Regions from separate parts of the Nonomuraea sp. WAC 01424 genome, predicted to be linked through region 2. Evidence: riboswitches for the same ligand, from Rfam matches in the RefSeq annotation. Region 2 holds a riboswitch; each other region holds the start of a gene.
What was found. A riboswitch is a leader RNA that binds a small molecule or an ion and turns the genes downstream of it on or off. The one in region 2 is predicted to bind thiamine pyrophosphate.

Region 1: another riboswitch for thiamine pyrophosphate. It lies ahead of thiO (glycine oxidase ThiO); the one in region 2 lies ahead of DMB42_RS33795 (cytosine permease).
Region 3: another riboswitch for thiamine pyrophosphate. It lies ahead of thiC (phosphomethylpyrimidine synthase ThiC); the one in region 2 lies ahead of DMB42_RS33795 (cytosine permease).

Annotation. Positions count from the first base shown of each region.
Region 1 is NZ_QHHZ01000001.1:846,003-852,767, reverse strand. Features, by position in the region: gene pknB (Stk1 family PASTA domain-containing Ser/Thr kinase) at 1-505, opposite strand, end outside; gene DMB42_RS04020 (thiazole synthase) at 635-1,342, opposite strand; gene thiS (sulfur carrier protein ThiS) at 1,383-1,583, opposite strand; gene thiO (glycine oxidase ThiO) at 1,580-2,758, opposite strand; TPP riboswitch at 2,748-2,864, opposite strand; gene DMB42_RS04005 (NAD(P)/FAD-dependent oxidoreductase) at 2,923-4,086, shown strand; gene DMB42_RS04000 (Rv2175c family DNA-binding protein) at 4,117-4,491, shown strand; gene thiE (thiamine phosphate synthase) at 4,469-5,104, shown strand; gene DMB42_RS03990 (polyprenyl synthetase family protein) at 5,164-6,231, opposite strand; gene metF (methylenetetrahydrofolate reductase [NAD(P)H]) at 6,317-6,765, shown strand, end outside.
Region 2 is NZ_QHHZ01000013.1:294,756-301,520, reverse strand. Features, by position in the region: gene DMB42_RS33805 (PAS domain-containing sensor histidine kinase) at 1-1,275, opposite strand, end outside; gene DMB42_RS33800 (methylated-DNA--[protein]-cysteine S-methyltransferase) at 1,371-1,943, shown strand; gene DMB42_RS33795 (cytosine permease) at 1,929-3,272, opposite strand; TPP riboswitch at 3,263-3,376, opposite strand; gene DMB42_RS33790 (rhodanese-like domain-containing protein) at 3,428-3,751, opposite strand; gene DMB42_RS33785 (Fpg/Nei family DNA glycosylase) at 3,778-4,656, opposite strand; gene DMB42_RS33780 (TenA family protein) at 4,694-5,299, opposite strand; gene DMB42_RS33775 (GPP34 family phosphoprotein) at 5,322-5,969, shown strand; gene DMB42_RS33770 (LCP family protein) at 6,030-6,765, opposite strand, start outside.
Region 3 is NZ_QHHZ01000002.1:433,490-440,254, reverse strand. Features, by position in the region: gene DMB42_RS07430 (YbaK/prolyl-tRNA synthetase associated domain-containing protein) at 1-364, shown strand, start outside; gene DMB42_RS07425 (cellulose binding domain-containing protein) at 397-1,422, opposite strand; gene DMB42_RS07420 (universal stress protein) at 1,525-2,361, opposite strand; gene DMB42_RS07415 (hypothetical protein) at 2,364-2,714, opposite strand; gene DMB42_RS07410 (class I SAM-dependent methyltransferase) at 2,886-3,494, opposite strand; TPP riboswitch at 3,531-3,643, shown strand; gene thiC (phosphomethylpyrimidine synthase ThiC) at 3,636-5,114, shown strand; partial or broken gene DMB42_RS07400 (SDR family oxidoreductase) at 5,143-5,994, opposite strand; gene DMB42_RS07395 (hypothetical protein) at 6,085-6,765, opposite strand, start outside.

The DNA.
Region 1 (6,765 bases), on a different contig from region 2:
TCGCCTCGATGGCCCTGGCCAGACCGAAGTCGACGACCTTGACCCGGCCGTCGTCGGTCATCAGCACGTTCTCGGGCTTCACGTCGCGGTGGACCATGCCGGCCTGGTGGGCCGCGCCGAGGGCGGCGAGCACCGGGATCATGATCTCCAGCGCCTCGCGGGCGGGCAGCCTGCCGCGCTCGCGCAGGATGTCGCGCAGCGTCCGGCCCGGCACGTACTCCATCGACAGGTAGACGACGTCGTTGTCGGTGCCCTGGTCGAAGACGTGCACCACGTTGGGGTGGGACAGACTGGCGACGGACTTGGCCTCGCCGATGAACCGCCGGACGAACGCCGGGTCGTCGGCGAGCGAGCGGTGCATGACCTTCAGCGCGACGGTGCGGTCCAGCCGGACGTCGAGCGCCAGGTAGACGGTCGCCATACCGCCCCGGGCGATCAGGCTCTCGATGCGGTAGCGCCCATCGAGGAGCCGGCCGACCAAGGGGTCCGCAGTCACCTTATCCACCCCCCTGAGTTTACGGGCGTTTTGCCACCCGCAAGGCCCGACCGCCCGAAACCGATGCGGAGACGTGCCCATGCGAGTGGCTCCGACCGGGGGGAAGGGCCCGGCTCGCACCGGGACCCTCCGGGGATCTTACGGGGTAGTCGGCGAGGATGCCTCCGCATAGCGCCGACGCGGGATCCGGCCCGCCTGCCGCGCCGGCCGGCCCGCCACCACGGCCGACCTCATCGCCGCGGCCATGAGGTCGGGCCGCTGCGCCCGGGTGACGGCCGTGGCCAGCAGCACCGCGTCGCAGCCCAGCTCCATCGCCAGGGCGGCGTCGCTGGCCGTGCCGATGCCGGCGTCGAGGATCACCGGGACCGAGGCGGCCTCCACGATGAGCTCGATGTTGTGCGGGTTCCTGATGCCGAGCCCCGACCCGATCGGCGCGCCCAGCGGCATCACGGCCGCGCAGCCCGCCTGCTCCAGCCGCCGCGCCAGCGCCGGGTCGTCGCCGATGTAGGGCAGCACCACGAACCCGTCGGCCACCAGCCGCTCGGCCGCGTCGAACGTCTCGATCGGATCGGGCAGCAGCGTGCGCTCGTCGGAGATGACCTCCAGCTTGACCCAGTCGGTCCCCAGGGCGTCGCGGGCCAGCCGGGCCGTCAGCACGGCCTCGCCGGCGGTGAAGCAGCCCGCGGTGTTGGGCAGCACCTTGATGTCGCGGCGGCGCAGCACGTCGAGGACCGAGCCGCGCGCGCCGGGGTCGAGCCGCCGCATGGCCACGGTGGTCAGCTCGGTGCCCGAGGCGGCCAGCGCCTGGTCGAGCACGTCGAGGGAGGGCGCGCCGCCGGTGCCCATGATGAGCCGGGAGGAGAACTTCTCCCCGGCGATGATCAGCTCATCCACCCTGCACCGCCGTCAGCACCTCGACGCGGTCGCGGTCGCCGAGCGCCGTGGTCTCCCACGTGCTGCGGGTGACCACCTCGTCGTTCACGGCCACGGCCACCCCGGTGGTGGCGGTGGTCAGCGTCCGTACGGCCTGGGCCACGGTCGTGCCGTCGGCCACCTCGTGCGCGGCGCCGTTGATCATCACAATCATGAAATTTCCCGAAATCTCGCGGGCGAGCACAGCGCGGCCAGCTCGCCCTCCTCACTCGTCAGAATCTCCGCGCCCGGCGACAGGCCCGCCGTCACCAGGGCCGCCGTGAGCGGGGCCAGCAGCACCCCGCCCCGGTGATGGCCGGTCGCCAGCACGAGCCCCGGAGCCTCGCCGGCCCCGATGAGCGGCAGGTTGTCGGGGGTGCCCGGCCGCAGCCCGGCGACCACGTCGGCCACCTCCAGCTCGGTGACGCCCGGCACCAGCTCCCTGGCGTCGCGCAGCAGCTCGTGCCGCCCGCCCGCGGTCACCCGGGTGTCGAACCCCAGCTCCTCCTGCGTGGCCCCGAGCACCAGCTCACCGTCTCCCCGGGGGACGAGGTAGACGGGGGCGCCGTGCACCGTCCCGCGTACGCACCGGCCGAGCAGCGGCTGCGGCGAGCGCAGGCGCATGATCTGCCCCTTGACCGGCCGTACGGGCACGCCGGCCAGCTCCCCGCTCCACGCCCCGGCGGCCAGCACCACCCGCTCGGCCGCGAGCTCCCGCGCCGCGACACCGGGGGCGGGATCGAGGCGTACGCCGGTGACGGTCTCGCCGTCGCGCAGCAGCCCGGCCGCCCGCGCCCGCACCAGGGGCACGCCCAGCCGGTCGAGCGCGGCCAGCAGCGCCGCCGTGACGCGGCGCGGGTCGACCCAGGCGTCACCGGGGGCCAGCAGCCCGCCGCGCACCGAGGGGGCCAGCATGGGCTCCAGGCGGCGGCACTCGCGCCCGGTCAGCCGCTCCACCCGCAGCCCCAGCTTGTCCATGAACGCCGCCAGCTCGTCGAGCGCCGCCAGGTCGTCGGCCCCGAAGGCGACGTCGAGAGTGCCGTCGGCGCGCAGGTCGAGCCCGCGCCGCGCGGCCTCCCCCGGCCCGCTCCCCCCGAACTCCTCATCCAGGCCCGCGTCGGCGGCCAGCTCGTCGGCGAACGCCGGCCAGCGGCCCAGTGAGGCGGCCCCCAGCCGCAGCAGCGGCTCCTCGGTGTAGGAGACCTCGCTCACCGGGGCCAGCATCCCGGCCGCCGCGTGGGAGGCCCCGCGCGCCGGGGCCGGGTCGACCACCGTGACGGGCAGCCCCTCGCGGGCCAGCCGCCAGGCGACCGACAGCCCGATGACCCCGCCGCCCACGATCACATTCATCCGCGCTCCCTTCGCCGGCATGATCCGGATCAGGTGTCTTGCGGTCGAAGGCCCGGTCAAGCCTTCCTCTCAGCCCGGTCACGGCCGGACTCCCGCGCGTCTTGCGCCTCCAGCCTACGGCCTCGGCGCGACGAGCCGGCACGGCCCCCGTTATGGTCGTGAACGTGAACCATGTCGTAGTGGTGGGAGCGGGCCTGGCCGGGCTGCGCAGCGCCGAGGCCCTGCGCGGGCGCGGATTCGCCGGACGGATCACGCTGATCGGCCAGGAGCGCCATCGGCCGTACGACCGCCCGCCCCTGTCCAAGGCCGTTCTGTCCGGCGCCGCCGACTCCAGCTTCCTGGAGGCCGACCTGGAGTCGCTGGAGGTGGACTTCTGGCCGGGCGTCACCGCCAAGGCGCTGCGCGAGGGCGTCCTGGAGACGACCGAAGGGCAGCTCGGCTACGACGGCCTGGTCATCGCCACCGGAGCCGAACCGATCACCGTGCCCGGCGACGGCCCGCAACACGTCCTGCGCACCCTCGACGACGCCCACGAACTGCGCGCCAGGCTCGTTCCAGGGGCCCGCGTGGCGATCATCGGCGCGGGCTGGATCGGCGCCGAGGTCGCCACCGCCGCCCGCAAGGCCGGCTGCGCGGTGACCGTGATCGAGGCCGGCCCCACCCCGCTCGCGAACGCCGTGGGCCCGGAGATCGGCGCCCGCACCCAAGGCTGGTACGACGGCATCGACCTGCGCCTGGACACCATGGTCGACGAGGTGGACGAAGGCGGCGTACGCCTGGTGGGCGGCGAGTTCGTCGAGGCCCACGTGGTCGTCACCGGCATCGGCGTGCGCCCGGCGATCGAATGGCTGGCCGGCTCCGACATCGACCTGCACAACGGCGTCGTCACCGACGAGCACCTGCGCACGTCCATGCCGGGTGTGGTCGCCGCCGGCGACTGCGCCGCCTGGTGGTCGCGCCGCTACGGCACCAGGCTCAGGGTCGAGCACTGGGACACCGCGCTCGGCTCGCCCGAGGTCGCCGCCGCCACCCTGCTCGGCGAGGAGGCCGTCTACGACCCGGCGCCGTACTTCTGGTCCGAGCAGTTCGGCCACATGGTCCAGTACATCGGCCACCACCCCTCCGGCGACCGTCTGCTCTTCCGCGGCGGGCCCGAGGGCAAGTGGTCGGCCGTCTGGCTGACGCCCGGCGACACCCTCGCCGCGGTGCTCGCCGTCGACCGGCCACGGGACTACGTGCAGGGCCGTAGGATCATCGAGGGCGGACACCGCCTCGACACGGAACGCCTGGTAGATCCAGATGTCCCCCTACGGGATTGTGTTGTTTGAGCAAGGACGGCATGTGGTAGTTGTGGTTTCGTGACGCTTTCTGTTGCACAGATCGACCGGGAGACCGACCAGCTCGTAAGCGAGTGGCTCACTCTCCCCGAAGTGGCCCGGCGCCTCGACCTCTCAATCGGGCGGGCCAAGCAACTCCTCAAGGACCACAAGCTGCTCGGCGTGCGCCGCGGCGGCGGCGGGCCGCAGGTGCCCGCGGTGTTCCTCGACGGGAAGGACGTGATGAAGGGCCTGCCCGGCACACTGACCGTGTTGCAGGACGCCGGCTTCGACGATGTCGAGTCGCTGCGCTGGCTCTTCACCCCAGACGAGTCCCTGCCGGGGTCGCCCATCGAGGCGATCAAGGCCGGCCGTCACACGGAGGTCAAGCGGCGTGCCCAGGCCCTCGGTTTCTGAGGCCCGCCTCTATCTCTGCACCGACGGCCGCCGCGACCGCGGTGACCTTGCAGAGTTCCTCGATTCGGTGCTGGCCGGCGGCGTGGACATCATCCAGCTGCGGGAGAAGGGCCTGGAGGCACGCGAAGAACTCGCGCTCCTGGAAGTCTTCCGCGACGCCTGCGACCGGCACGGCAAACTGCTGGCCGTCAACGACCGGGCGGACATCGCCTACGCCGCCCGGTCCGACGTGCTCCACCTGGGGCAGGACGACCTTCCCGTGACGGTCGCGCGAGAGATACTCGGCGACGACATCGTCATCGCCCGGTCCACCCACTCCGCCGCCGAGGCGTCCGCCGCGGCCGTGGAGGAGGGCGTCGACTACTTCTGCTGCGGCCCTGTCTGGCCGACGCCGACCAAGCCGGGCCGCCACGCGCCCGGCCCCGATCTGCTGCGGCACGCGGCCTCGCTGGGAACGGCGCGGCCGTGGTTCGGGATCGGCGGCATCGACCTCGGCAACCTCGACGCGGTCATGTCCCACGGCGTGAGCCGCGTGGTGGTCGTACGCGCGATCACCGACGCGGAGGACCCGGGGGCGGCGGCGGCCGAGTTCGCCAAACGCCTGACCCCCTAGAACCGGCCCCTGGAGGGCACCGGACGTCCGTCCGGAGGCGGGCGCCCGCCTCCGGCGCGTCAGGTCTTGCGGGACGTCGCGGCGATGGCCAGCCCGGTCAGCGCCGTGCGCGCCTCGGCCGTGACGGGCGCCTGGTCGAGCGCCTCCAGGGCTTCGGCGAGGTATCCGGCGATCAGGTCCTCGCACTCCTGGAGCGCGCCGCTGTCCTCGATGATCTCGCGCAGCACGCGCACGCCGTCCTCGTCGAGCGCGGGGTCGCCGAGCAGCCGGCGCACCGTCGCGGCCGCCTCCGGCTGGGCCCCGGCCAGGGTACGGGCCACCAGCATCGTGCGCTTGCCCTCCCGCAGGTCGTCACCGGCCGGCTTGCCGGTCTGGGCCGGGTCGCCGAACACCCCGAGGATGTCGTCCCTGAGCTGGAAGGCGATGCCGACGCGGCGGCCGTAGCCGGTGCACAGCTCGTCCATCCAGGGGTGGAGCGCGCCGGCGGCCAGCACCAGGCCGAGCCTGAGCGGCTGCTCCACCGAGTACTTGCCGCTCTTGAACAGCGCCACCCGCAGGGCCGACTCGAAGGTGTTCTCGCCGTGGGCCTGCTCCAGCAGGTCGAGGTACTGGCCGCACATCAGCTCGGTGCGCATGTGGTCGTGGACGGGCTGCGCGGCGGCCAGCGACGCCGGCGGCAGGCCGCTGGTGCGCCACATCTCGCCCGACCAGACCAGCAGCAGGTTGCCCAGCAGGATGGCGGCCCCTTCGCCGAACTGCTCGGGCGAGCCGTGCCAGCCCTCCTTCTCGTGCAGGGTCTGGAAGCGGCGGTGGGCGGCCGGCATGCCCCTGCGCAGGTCGCTCTTGTCCATCACGTCGTCGTGCACGAGCGCGCTGGCCTGCAACAACTCCAGCGAGGCGGCGGCGGTGAAGATCCCCGGCACGTCGGCGCCGCCCGCGCCGCGCCAGCCCCAGTAGCAGAACGCGGGACGCAGGCGCTTGCCGCCCGCCAGCAGGTCGCCGGCGGCGCTCCGGAGTGGTTCGAGCTCGGCGTCGCCGGAGGCGGGCAGCTGCCGTTCGACGAACTCCCCGAGTGCGCGCTCCACCTGGGTGCGCAGGGTGTCCATGCTCGCGGCGTGAGTGGTCATGCCTTGAGACTAGTGGGCCCCGGCTAAGGGTCGGGTCCCCGGTCTAGGGGCGGCCGATCCGGACACCGGCCTGTACGCTTGGCACATGGCGCTTGGTCGACCCTCCATCCTGCCCGATCGTGTACCCACCGTCCGCGAGCTGCTCGCCGCCGGTGGCCGGTCGTTCTCCTTCGAGTTCTTCCCGCCGAAGACCGACGAGGGCGAGCGGCAGTTGTGGAAGGCGATCAGGGAGCTGGAGTCGCTGCGGCCCACGTTCGTCTCGGTGACCTACGGCGCCGGCGGCTCGACCCGCGACCGCACGGTCGACATCGTCGAGCGGCTGGCCCACGACACCACGCTCACCCCTGTGGCGCACTTCACGGCGGTCAACCACTCGGTGCGTGAGCTGCGTCACCTGATCGGCCGCTTCGCCGACGCCGGGGTGCGCAACATCCTGGCCGTGCGCGGCGACCCGCCCGGCGACCCGGGCGCCGACTGGGTGCAGCACCCCGAGGGCGTGCTCTACGCCGAGGAGCTGGTACGCCTCATCCGGCA
Region 2 (6,765 bases):
GGCGTCGCTCAGCTTGTCCCAGCGGGCGTCCAGCGTGCCGGCGAAGCCCCGCACGATCGTGATCGGGGTACGCAGTTCGTGGCTGGTCGTGGCCAGGAAGAGGTCTTTGGCCTCCTCCAGCTCCTTGGCCCTGGTGACGTCGCGGAAGTCGATCACGACCTCGCCGGTCTCCTCGATCTTCGCGCTCACCACGTCGAGCCAGCGCCCGTTCTCCATCTGGAACGTGAGCTTCTCCCCCGGGCTGGGCAGCGGGAACGGCGGCGGCCCGCCGATCACCACGTCGGCGGGGAAGGCGGTCAGCTCGGCCGCGGCGGGGTTCCAGCGCACGACCTGCCCGGCGTCGTCCAGCACGGCGATGCCGTCGGCGCTGGCGTCGAACACGGCCCGCTCGTGCGCCCGCTGGCGGACCGCCTCCTGGTAGGCGACCGCGTTGCCGACCGCGATGCCGGCGTGCCCGGCCAGCAGTTCGAGCAGCTCCAGCTCCAAAGGGCCCGGGATGCGGCGGGCGAACAGCGCGTAGAGGGCGCCGTAGGGCCTGCCGCCGACGGCGGCCAGGCCGAGCGCGATCGTGTGCAGCCCGTTGAGCTGCGCCCACACGAGGTCGCCGAGCCCCTGGGACTCCAGCATCACGGTCTTGCCCGTACGTAAGAGCTTGTCCACCAGGCTCGTACGCAGGTCGGTGGTGGTGCCCCTGAGCGTCTCCGGCAGCAGGTACGTGCTGACCAGCCGCAGCCGTTCCCCCTCGATCAGCACGAACCCGCCCGCGTCCGCGCCCGTCAGCTCGGTGAGGCTGGCCGAGATCCGGTCGAGCACGGCCGGCAGCTCCCGCTCGGAGTTGATGTCGCCCACCACGTCCGTGAGCCGGCGCACCAGCCTGGCCCGGCGTTCCATGCGCAGCCCGGCCATCTCGTCGGCCTGGGCGGGATGGTGGGCGCAGACGTAACCGACCACGGAGTTGCCCAGGCGCAGGGCGTTGATGTCCACCCGCAGGTCGAGGGCCCGGCCGTCCTTGTGGACGCGCTTGGTGCGGACCGACACCTGCACCCCGGTGCGTACGCGCTCCAGCACCGCGTTGTGCTCGGCGGTCAGCTCGTCGGGCACGATCGGGGCCCGGCGTCCCAGCATCTCCTCGGCAGTCCAGCCGAAGAGCTGCTCGGCCGCCGCGTTCCAGACCAGCACGCTCTGGTCGCGGTCGAGCGCCACGACGGCGTTGGGGGAGCCGGCCAGCACGGCGCGTGCGATCTCCTCATCACTGCCTGCCCATGCGTCCCCCACACCTCCATAGTGCACGTGGCGTGATGGGTCCGTCGGGCGATCCGTCCGATACGCTGCGCTCACGAAGATTCCGGTGGCTGAAACAGGTGAGAGGCATGTCGAGCAGTGACCTCGATGCCCTGCTGAGAGTGACCTCCAGCACTTACAAGGGTGAGGGCCCGCCCGACGTCGCGTTCGGCACCTACGACGGCGCCGTCGGCAGGCTGATACTCGCGGTGACCGCCAAGGGCATCGCGGCCTGCAGTTTCGAGGCCGAGAACACCGTGTACGAGCGGGTCGCGAAGGAGGTCGGCACGTTCATCGGGCCCGACGCGCGCCGGCTCGACCCGGTGCGCCGGGAGCTCGACGCGTACTTCTCCGGCCGCCTGCGCACGTTCACCACGCCGGTCGACCTCGCGCTGGCCACGTCGTTCGCCCGTACCGTGTTGCAGAAGACCATGGCCGTCCCGTACGGCACGACCACGACGTACGAGGCGATCGGCGCGAGCATCGGCCGACCGCGCGCGTTGCGGGCGGTCGGCAACGCGGTCGGCGCCAACCCCGTGTGCGTGATCGTGCCCTGTCATCGGGTGGTCCGCGAGGACGGCGACCTCGGCGACTACGCCGGAGGCGTGGCCGCCAAGCAGCACCTGCTCAACGTCGAACGCCGCGTCTCAGCGGGCCGCTGAGCGGCGCCGGGCGCCGGTGAGGGCGCCGATGAGCAGCGTCACCAGCGCGGCGACCAGCGCGCCGCCGAGCGCGCCGTTCATCCACGTCTCCCGGGTGAAGCCGACCGCGTCGCGGGCCCCGGCCCAGAACGCGTCCCATCCGGCGACCGTGGGCGTCGAGGTGGTGAACCAGTACGCGGCGAAGCCGAGCGCCCACGGCACCAGCATCAGCCAGCGCGAGGGCGCGTCCTCGTCGGTGTTCCAGCGGGCGGCGCCGCCGAGCACGAAGTAGTCGACGGCCAGCACCGCGAACATCGGCACGAACACCGCGCCGATCACGCCGAGGAAGGCGCCGTAGGACGTGACGTCCACGACCAGGGCGATCGCCGTGGTGAGCACGCCGATCGCGGTCGAGACGACCCGCCGGTCCACCTTCGGCCACAGGTTCTGCAGCGAGACCGTGGTGGAGTAGACGTTGGCGAAGGACTGGTCGGTCTCGCGCAGCACGAGGATGCCGAAGAACAGCGCGCCCAGCGGCGCCGCGACGAACGGCTGGAACACGGCCATGCCGTCGGCCGTGACCGCCTGCGTGCCGGCGATGGCCACCGCGTACACGCCGAGGGCCAGGCAGGCGACCTGTGCGACGGTGTAGCCGCCGACGACGCCGGTGAAGGCGGCCCGGCTGGAACGCGAGTGCCTGGCGAAGTCGGCGGCCATCGGCACCCATGACACCGACAGGGCGATCACGTAGTCGACGGCCGGGGCGAAGGCCGTCCAGGACCCGCCCGTGTACGTCGGCGCCTCGCCGAGGAACGACACGGTGAACCAGATCAGCGACACGATCACGCCCGCGGTCACGTACCGGCGCAGGAGCCTGATCGACCCGAGCGGCCAGACGGCGAGCGCGGTGGTCAGCACTCCCGCCGCCACCACCCACACCTGGTACGGGACGTCCCCGAAGATCGCGGTAGCGGCCTTGGCGATCACCCAGAGCTCGAAGGCGCCCCAGCCGAGCATCTGCACGATGTTCAGCACGGACGGGACGTACGACATCTTGGCCCCGAACAGCCCGCGCAGCAGCACCATCGCCGGCCGCCCGGTCTGCGTGCCGGGGATGGCCGACAGGCCCACCATGGCGGTGCCGATGAGGCTGCCGACCACGGCGGCGGCGAGCGCGGCCACCAGGCTGAGCGGCGCGCCGCCCAAGGGGTCGATCAGGATGAGCGCGCCGGAGAAGCCGAGGAGGCTGACACCGAGGTTGGCCCAGAGGGCGCCCTGGTCGAGCACACCCAGGGTCTTGGGGGGCGCGCCGTCAAGGGTCAGCGGAACTTCGTCGACGACATGCGTCATCGCACACTCCCTACGCCGGCATTATCCGGACAGGTTCAGGCGGTCGGCAGCGGCTGTGTTGCTGCCCTCTCAGCCCGGCACCCCGAGCTCCCGCGACTATGCAGTTGGCGCCCTCATCATGCCTCAATGGCGGCAGAACCGCCACAGTGGGACATTCAGGCCACGAACGGTTGCTGCCCGGTCTCGCTGACCATCGGACGGTGCGCGGACTCCCACGACTGCATGCCGCCGCCCACGTTGACGGCGTCGCGCCCGAGCTGGTTGAGCCACGCCGTGACCTGCATCGACCGGCCGCCCACCCGGCACACGACGTAGACCGTGCGGTCGGCGGGCACCTCCTCGACCCGGCCCTGGATCTGCGACATGGGGATGTGCACGGCCTCGGGGGCGTGGCCGGCGAGCCATTCGTCCTGCTCGCGGACGTCGAGCAGATAGGCGTCGTCGGGAACGGCGTTGGCCTCGATCTCAGGAACGGTCATGCCTCCATCATCTCGTGCCCCTGCCCCTACTTGAGCAGGCGCGACATGCGCCGGTCGGCCAGCGGCTTGCCGCCCGTCTGGCAGGTCGGGCAGTACTGGAGGGCGGAGTCGGCGAACGACACCTCGCGGATCGTGTCGCCGCACACGTCGCACGGCTGGCCCGCCCGGTTGTGCACGCGCAGCCCGGACTTCTTCTCCGCCTTGAGGTCCTTGGCCGCCAGGCCGTGCGCCCGCTCAACGGCGTCGCGCAACGTCGTCACGATGGCCTCGTGCAGGTCGGCGATCTGCGCGTCGGTCAGCGACGACGCGATCTTGAACGGCGACATCTTCGCGACGTGCAGCACCTCGTCGGAGTAGGCGTTCCCGATCCCGGCGATCACCTTCTGGTCGCGCAGCAGGCCCTTGATCTGGGTACGGTTGCCGCCCACGATCCGCTTGAGCGCCTCGACGGTGAAGGCGTCGTCGAGCGGGTCGGGGCCGAGCGCGGCGATGCCGGGGACGTCCTCCGGCCGGTCGGTGACGTAGACGGCCAGGCGCTTCTGCGTGCCGGCCTCCGTCAGCTCGAAGCCGGGGGCCAGGCCGTCGTCGTCGGGCGCCAGCCGTACGCGGGCGGCCAGCGGGCCCTTGCCGGGACGCACCGGCCGCGCGCCGGTCAGGTCGTCACGCCAGCGCAGCCAGCCGGCGCGGGCCAGATGGATGATCAGATGCAGGCCGTCGCAGTCGAGGTCGAGGAACTTGCCGTGCCTCGACACGCCAGTGACGGTGAGCCCGCCGAGCGCGGTGACCGGCGGGTCGAACGTCTTGAGCGCCTGGAAGGCGACGACGTCCACGCCCGCGATCGAACGACCGACCGCCCGCTCGCGCAGGAAGTCGGTGAGCGACTCCACTTCGGGAAGTTCCGGCATGCCACCAGGGTATGGCGCACGCCGGACTGTCACACGACTACGGCACGTCCCAGAAGGCGAGCTCGTGCGCCATGCCCTCGGTGAACATCGCCTCCGCCCGTACGGGGTCGGGGTCGGCCTCGTCGATCATCTGCCCGATCCGTACGGTCAGCGCCGCGAACCCCGGATCGGCGTACGTGTCCACCCACGCCCGGTACCGCGGCGCGGCGGGCGGGTTCTCCGCAAGCAGCTTCCCAAGACTCGAATATCCCCACATGCAGGGATAAAGCGCCGCCAAGCCTTCTCCATAGGACCCCGCCGACTCCAACAGGAACGCCGTGTACGCCGCGCAGGCCGGCCCCTTCACCGCCCCGTCGAGATCGGCCCCGAACTCGGCCGACAACGACCTGTGCAGGCTCAACTCGTCGTGATAGGTGGTGTGCGCCAAGTCGACCAGGTCCCCCAGATGCGCGGCCGGCGCCTGCCAGGCCAGCTTGGCGAACACCCGCACGTAGTCGTGCAGGAACAGGTAGTCCTGCTCCAGCCAGGACCTGAAGACCGGCTCCGCCAGGTCGCCGCGCGCGATCCCGGCCACCGTGGGGTGGTCGAGCTGCGCCTGGAGCAGCGGGCGGCCGATCGCGTGAAGTTTTTCCGAGATGGTCATGCTGGGAGGTTAGTGTCGGGACATGACCGTGACGATCGCCGAAGAACTCCTCCTCCTCGCCTACAGCGAGGACGAAGGCAAGCAGCTCATCGGGGTGACGCAGCTCGATCCCGCGCTCGGCGGCGCGATCCTCGCCGAGCTGGCCGCCGCCGGTCGCGTGGAGCTGGCCGACGACAAGGTGACGGTCAAGGACCGTACCCCGCTGGGCGACGAGGAGCTCGACGCCACCCTCGCCCGCATGGCCGAGGACGGCAAGGCCAGGAAGCCCGCCTGGTGGGTGCAGCGGGTGCAGTCGGCCAAACTGCGCAAGCGCCTGCTGACCCGGCTCGCCGGGGCGGGCGTGCTGACCGAGGAGCACGGCAAGGTCCTGGGCATCTTCCCGACCACCCGCTGGCCGGAGGCCGACCCCAGCGTGGAGGCCGACGTACGGGAGCGCGTGACAGCCGCTCTCGCGGGCGCCGAGCCCGACGTCAGGACGGCCATGCTGATCGCGATCATGCACGCGGCGAAGCTCGACCGCAAGGCGTTCCCCGGTGCCGACCGCGCGCGGGTCAAGGAGATCGCCGAGGGGGAATGGGCGGGCGCGGCGGTCGCCAAGACGATCGCCGCCATCAACGCGGCCATCGCCGTCACCGCCTCCACCGCCGCGGTCGTCGCCGCCACAAGCTGAGGCACCCATCGAATGCCGCGAGGCGCGCCCAGGCGGCGCGCCTCGCGGAAGCGGAACGGGTCAGCCGGCGTCCACGACGTCCTTCGGCACGGGCTTGTCGGCCTTCAGAGCGTCGAAGAGGGCCAGGGCCTTGACCCGGTCCCACTTGACCGCCGCGCCACCGCCTGCGACGACCTCGTTCCCGCCGAACGGCACCACCGTCGTGACCGGGCTGTCGCCCATCGCCAGCCCCAGCGAGAGCATGTCGAACGCGCCGGTACTGGAGTCGACCTCGACGGCGTCCGTGGCGCTCATGGCCAGCGGGATCGACGTGAACGGGTTGATCAGCACCCCGGGGCTGGCGGCCTTCTTCACCACCGCGCCGAGGAACTGCCGCTGCCGCTTGGTGCGCTCGAAGTCCGGCAGCGCGCCGCCCTTGCGGGTGCGTACGTAACCGAGGGCCTGGGCGCCGTTGAGCACCTGCTTGCCCTTCTTCAGCTTGAGCCCGGCCTTGGGGTCGTCGACGTCGGCGCGTACGTTGATCTCGACGCCGCCGACCGCGTCCACGATGTCCACGAAACCGGCGAAGCCGATCTCCATGTAGTTGTCGACGTGCAGGCCGGTGACGGTCTCGACCGTACGGACCAGCAGCTTCGGCCCGCCGGACGCGTACGCCGCGTTGAGCTTGTCGCGCCCCCGGCCCGGGATGGTCACGGCCGAGTCGCGCGGGAGGCTGACCAGAGTGGGCTTGTCGCCGTTGTCGGAGATGTGCAGCAGCATCATCGAGTCGGTGCGCTGCCCGACCGCGCGCCCGGTG
Region 3 (6,765 bases), on a different contig from region 2:
CCTGATCGTGATGGTCAAGATCGGCAAGAAGACGACCCGGCACGTGCTGGCCGTCGTACCGGGTGACGCCCGGCTGGATCTGCAGGCGGTCAAGGGGCTGCTGGAGGGCACGTACGTGGCCTTCGCCGACAAGGACAGGGCCGAGGAGCTGGCGGGGAGCGTCAGCGGGACGGTGTTGCCGTTCAGCTACGATCCCCGCCTTGAGCTCGTGGTCGATCCTTCGCTGCTGGAGCTGCCGGAGATCTACTTCAACGCCGCGCGGCTCGACCGTTCGCTGGCGTTGGCCACCGACGACTACGTACGGCTCGCCGCGCCGCGCGTGGCCGGGATCGCGGCCCCGGCGACCGTGCCGAGCGCCGGGTAGGCGCGAGGGCGGGCGTCGACATCCAGAAGCACTCAGGTGCAGGTCGGCGTCGGTGGGGTGTTGGCGGTGGTCCAGGAGGACAGGAAGCCGAAGGTGGTCGTCGCGCCGGGGGCGAGGGCGCCGTTCCAGGTCTCGTTCCGCACCGACACCGACGAGCCCGTCTGGGTGAGCAGGCCGCCCCAGAGCTGGGTGATCCGCTGACCGTCCGCGAACGTCCAGCCGACGTTCCAGCCGGTCGTGGGGGAGGCGTCGGTGTTCTTGACGGTGACCTCGCCCTGGAAGCCGCCCTGCCACTGGCCGACGGTCTTGACGACCGCCGTGCAACCAGCACCTCCGGAGGGCGTGGGGCTGGGCGTGGTGACGGACATGGCGGCGGTCAGGGCCGGATACCAGGCGTCGGACATCTTCTGGTCGCCGGAGGCGTTCGGGTGCACGCCGTCGTAGGTGTCCGTGCTCGTGCTGAAGCCCGTCCACTGGTCCACGACCGTGACGGGGGACTGCTGGGTGGTCGTGGCGGCGGCCCAGGCGGGGATGGCGTTGTCGAAGGCCACGACCCGCTGGGCACATTCGGAGCAGGTGGGCGGGTTCATCGGGATGATCTTGGCGACGAGGATCCTCATGGCGGGGTTGCTCGCCCGCATCTGGTTCACCAGCGTGGTGAACGCGCCCAGGATCGTCGCCGGGGCGATGTTGCTCCACACGTCGTTGGTGCCGAGGTGCATGACGACGATGTCGGGCCTGGTGGCGGCGGGCCAGCCGGGCAGCAGGCCCTGGTTCGCGATGTTGGTGGCCAGGTAGCCGCCGTGGCCCTCGTTGTCGCCGTCGTGGGCGACGCCGCAGCCCTGCGGGGGCAGGGTGCCGACGAAGTCGACGCCGGTGTAGCCGGTGCTCTGGAGCTTGTTCCACAGCAGGGCCCGCCAGCAGCCGGGGGATCCGGTGATCGAGTCGCCCAGCGGCATGATCCGGACGGCCGCCGCGCCGGCCGGGCCGGTGGTGAGGAAGAGCACCGTTCCGGCCAGTGCCAGCATCGCCGTGAGTAAGGCGCTGATCCTGCGCATGTGTCCGCTCCCGTCCCGTGGTCTGCGCAGATGGTAGGAGCGGGCGGGGGAACGGGAAAGGCAGGCGTCCCGGCCCAGGGGGGTGACCTGCGGGAACGCCTGCTACGAGGATGTAACTTTCACGATCGCCATCGGACAGGGCGCGTGGTGCAGCATGGCCTGGCTGACCGAGCCCATGATCATGCCCTTCAGCGTGCCGTGGCCGCGCGTGCCGACCACCAGCAGGTCGGCGCCGGACGCCGCCTCGCGCAGCACCTCGACGGGATGGCCGTGCACGACGTCCTCGATCACCTCCACGCTCGGGTGACCTTGCCGGGGTACGAGCAGGTGCAGGCGCAGGGCCTCGCGGGCCTCGCGTTCGGCCTCGGGGTCGGCCGGCTCGAAGCCCGAAGGTCGCGGCCAGGCCCACGCCTGCACCGCGCGCAGCCTGGCGCCGCGCAGTTCGGCCTCGGCGAAGGCGAACTCCAGCGCGCGGCGGCCTCCTTCGGAGCCGTCCACGCCGGCCACGATCTCCCCGCGCGGGACGGCCGGCGGGTCGCGGACCAGGACGACGTCAGTAGGGGCGTGCGCGGCCACCCCGTGGGCGACCGAGCCGAGCAGCAGCCCCCGTACGCCGCCCAGGCCGCGACTGCCGACGACCAGCAGTTCGGCCTCCTCGGCGGTCTTGATGAGCGCGGCGCGGGGATCGCCGGGCACGAGCTCCGTGGTCACCTCGGCGCCCTGCTCGCGGGCCTGCCGCTCGGCGTCCGCGAGTATTTCCCGGGCGCCGTCGCGCATCCACTTGCCCACCTCGGCGTACCGGCCGGGGAGCGGGTGGCAGACCCAGTCGGGCACCACGTGGGCCACGGTCAGCGGAACCCCGCGCAGCACTGCCTCCTTGGCGGCCCAGTCGACCGACAGCAGTCCGGTCGGCGAGCCGTCCACACCTACGACGATCATGGTCAGGCCACGTAACATTCCACTTCGGCCCGGCGATACGCCAGGCCCTGTCTGGTGGACTCTTCGATGCACGCGCGCTCGGTCTTGCTGAGGAGCAGTTCGCCGCAGACCGTCACGCCGGAGTAGGTCCGGCAGTCGAGTGAACGGTTGCGCTTGCCGATACGGTAGTTCTCCCTGACCGCCTGCCTGCACTTGGCGCGCAGGCTCTGAGTGTCGGCGTAGCGGCACTGGGCGGTCAGCGTCTGGTATTGCTGCTTGCTCACTTCCTGCTGCTCGATGCCGTCTCCAGAGGCGGCAGCCGGTCCGATCGTGGTCAGAGCCACGATCGCGGCCACAGCGGCGATCTTCATCATAGTTCCCCTGAAGGGGTCCGTACCGCCAGGGGCGATCGCCAAACCTGGGGCCGGCCGCCATGCCGGCCGCCATGCCGGTCGCGGGACGCTCGGCGCCCGCGTGCAGCGGCATGGCGGTCATCGGGGAATAATTCGCCACATATCGGGCGAGCGTCCCCGGAGGTGGCGGGGTCAGCCGCGAGCCGTCGCCAGCACGTTGAACCAGGTGCGGTGGGTGGCGTTCGACTCGTGCCAGGAGACCTCGAAACCGCACGCGTCCAGCGCCGCGAGCAGGGTGCCTGGGTCGCGGTGCACGAACCAGCGCTCGTACTCGGTCCGGTACGGCACCGGCTCCCACCCCTCGCTCTCCCCCAGGGCGGTGATCAGCCCGAGCACCCCGCCGGGCCGCAGCACCGCGTGCCAGGCGCGCAACGTCGGCTCGGTCTGCTCGGACGGCACGTGCAGGAGGGCGGCGGCGGACCAGATGCCGTCCACGGACGCGGGCGGCAGCGGCGGGTACCGCAGATCGCCCAGAACGGTGGGAACGCCTCGGCCGGCGGCCAGTTTGGCCATGCCGATCGACAGGTCCACGCCGACGGGGGCCAGTCCGCGTTCCTTGAACCAGGCCGCCTCGCGCCCGGGTCCGCACCCGAGGTCCGCGATCCTCGCCCCGGCGGGCAGGGCGGAGGCGAAGCGCTCACGGAAGGCCGCGAACGCGGGAGGGGGGTCGGTGAACCGCTCGTCGTAGTAGCTCGCGATGCGGTCGTAGGTGGCGGTCGTGTGCGCTATGGGATCAGACATCCCCTTGATCCTGCCACGCACGGAGTTATTATCGCGGTTGACCAACGCGGGAGCCCGGTGCGGACCGGGCTGAGAGGACGGCTGACAGCCGCCGACCGCCAGAACCTGCTCCGGATAATGCCGGCGAAGGGAGTTTGCGCGATGAGCGACGCGCGCTTTTCCAAGATCCACATCGGTGACCTTCAGGTGCCCATGCGGGAGGTCAGGCTCACGAACGGCACGTCCGTGCGGCTCTACGACACCTCCGGGCCGTCCCGTACCGACCGGTCGGCATGGGGGTCGCCGGTCACCCAGCTCGGCGCCGCGCGGCGCGGGGTGATCACCAAGGAGATGGAGTTCGTGGCCGTACGGGAGGGAATGACCCCCGAGTTCGTACGGCAGGAGGTCGCGGCCGGCCGGGCGGTGATCCCGGCCAACGTCAACCACCCCGAGTCCGAGCCGATGGCCATCGGCAGGAACTTCCTCGTCAAGATCAACGCCAACATCGGCAACTCCGCCGTCACCTCCTCCGTCGAGGAGGAGGTCGAGAAGATGACCTGGGCCACCCGCTGGGGCGCCGACACCGTCATGGACCTGTCCACCGGGCCGAACATCCACGACACCCGCGAACAGATCATCCGCAACTCGCCCGTGCCCGTCGGAACCGTGCCCATCTACCAGGCGCTGGAGAAGGTGGGCGGGCGTCCCGAGGCGCTGTCGTGGGAGGTGTACCGCGACACCCTGATCGAGCAGTGCGAGCAGGGCGTCGACTACGTGACGGTGCACGCGGGCGTGCGCCTGGCCTATGTGCCGCTGACCGCCCGGCGCAGGACCGGGATCGTCTCGCGCGGCGGCTCGATCATGGCCGCCTGGTGCCTGGCCCACCACCGCGAGAGCTTCCTGTACGAGCACTTCGACGAGATGTGCGCCCTGCTGGCCCGCTACGACGTGACGTTCTCGCTGGGCGACGGGCTGCGCCCGGGGTCGATCTCCGACGCCAATGACGAGGCCCAGTTCGCCGAGCTGCGCACGCTGGGCGAGCTGACCAAGGTCGCGCACGCGTACGACGTGCAGGTCATGATCGAGGGGCCCGGCCACGTGCCGATGCACAAGATCAAGGAGAACGTCGACCTGCAACGCGAGCTCTGCGACGACGTGCCCTTCTACACCCTCGGCCCGCTCGTCACCGACATCGCCCCCGGCTACGACCACATCACCTCAGGCATCGGCGCCGCCATGATCGCCTGGTACGGCACCGCCATGCTCTGCTACGTCACCCCCAAGGAACACCTGGGCCTGCCCAACCGGGACGACGTCAAGACCGGCGTGATCACGTACAAGATCGCGGCGCACGCGGCGGACCTGGCCAAGGGGCACCCGCAGGCCCAGGCGTGGGACGACGCGCTGTCCGACGCCCGGTTCGAGTTCCGCTGGGAGGACCAGTTCGACCTGTCGCTCGACCCGGACACCGCGCGCGCCTTCCACGACGAGACCCTGCCCGCCGCGCCCGCGAAGACCGCGCACTTCTGCTCGATGTGCGGCCCGAAGTTCTGCTCGATGAAGCTCAGCCACGAGGTACGGGCGGGCATGGCCGAGAAGGCGGCCGAGTTCACCCGGCAGGGCGGCTCGATCTACCTGTAGCCGGCCGGCCGGGGAGCCAGCCGGGGAGTCAGCCGGGAAGCGTCTCGCCGCCGATCGGGGCCAGCACCTCACCCGTGTAGTAGGAGGACAGCCGGTCGGCGGCGAAGAACACTTACGAAGGGGCGATCTCGTCGGGGTCGGCGGCCCGCTTCATGGGCACCTGCGCGCCGAACTTCTCCACCTTCTCCGGAGGCATCGTGGCCGGGATCAGCGGCGTCCAGACCGGGCCGGGCGCGACGGCGTTGATCCGGATGCCGCGATCCACCAGGTTCTGGGCCATGGAGTAGGTGAAGGCGTTGATCGCGCCCTTCGTGGCGGCGTAGTCGATGAGGGTCCTGTTGCCGCGCAGGCCGTTGATCGAGGAGGTGTTCACGATCGCGCCGCCCTCCCGCAGGTGCGGCAGCGCGGCCCTGGTGACGCGGTAGTAGCTGTGGATGTTGACCGCGAACGTGTGCTCCCACTGCTCGTCGGACAACTCCTCCAGCGAGTCCACCGGCGCCTGATAGGCCACGTTGTTGACCAGGACGTCCAGGCCGCCCAGCTCGGACACCGCCTGCTCCACGACCGCCGCGCAGTGGTCGCGGTCACCCAGGTCGCCGGGCAGCAGCACGCAGCGCCGGCCCTCGCGCTCGACCAGGCCGCGGGTGTGGTTGGCGTCGTCGTGCTCGTCGAGGTAGGCGACGGCCACGTCCGCCCCCTCCTTGGCGAACGCGACCGCCACCGCCCGGCCGATGCCCGAGTCGCCGCCGGTGATCAGCGCCCGTTTGCCGGCCAGCAGGTCACGGCCCTCGTAACCGCGCATCTCGTCGCGCGGCTCCGGCGACATCTCGCCCGTGCGGCCCGGGTACGGCTGGTTCTGCGGCGGTGGCGTTTCCGGCATGTCCGGCGATCTTCCCCGGGCGCGGTATGGATAACGTCACGTTCTGCCCACTTTGCGTACGCGCCCTTCCGGGGCGGAGGGTTGCGCCGATCAGTCCTTGCGGAAGGTCTGCACCTCCTTCCAGACCCGTTTGTGCTCGACCAGCCGGGTGTCGTAGACCTTCTTGCCGGCCTCCTCGGCGTACTCGGCCAGTTCGTCGCGCTTGGCGCGTTTGAGGAAGTCGGCCTGCTCCTTGAGCCGGGCGCGGACGGTCTCGACGGCGGTGGCCAGCGTGTCGTCGTCCTCCCAGCGTTCCAGCTCCGTGGCGAGCAGGTCCCGTTCGGCCAGCAGCTTGCCGGCGAGGGACTTGGGATCCGTGGTCAGCTCGTCCCGCTTGTGGTCGGCGGCCAGCTTCATCGCCGTCTTGTCGAACGTGATGTCCAGCCCGCCGTCCTTCTTCTCCGCGTGGCCGCCGCGGTCGCCCTCGTTGACCGTCGCGAACGGCATCAGGTTGCGGAACGACAGGTACGCCATGGCGGCCGTGGAGGCGTCGGGGGCGTTCAGCACCGAGGCGGCCTCGTCGAACAGGCCGGCGAGCTGGCGTCCCTCGATCTGCTCGGCGGGCAGCAGCGCGGCCAGCTCCATGACCCGCGACTGGAGGTCCTTGCGTACGGCCTCCTTCAGCGCCTTGACCGCCTGGGGGCCGGAGGAGGCGTCCGAGACCAGGTGGTTGGCGTGCTGCGTCTCGATCGCCCAGGCGGTGGTGTGGCAGCCCATCCCGGCGACGCCCGG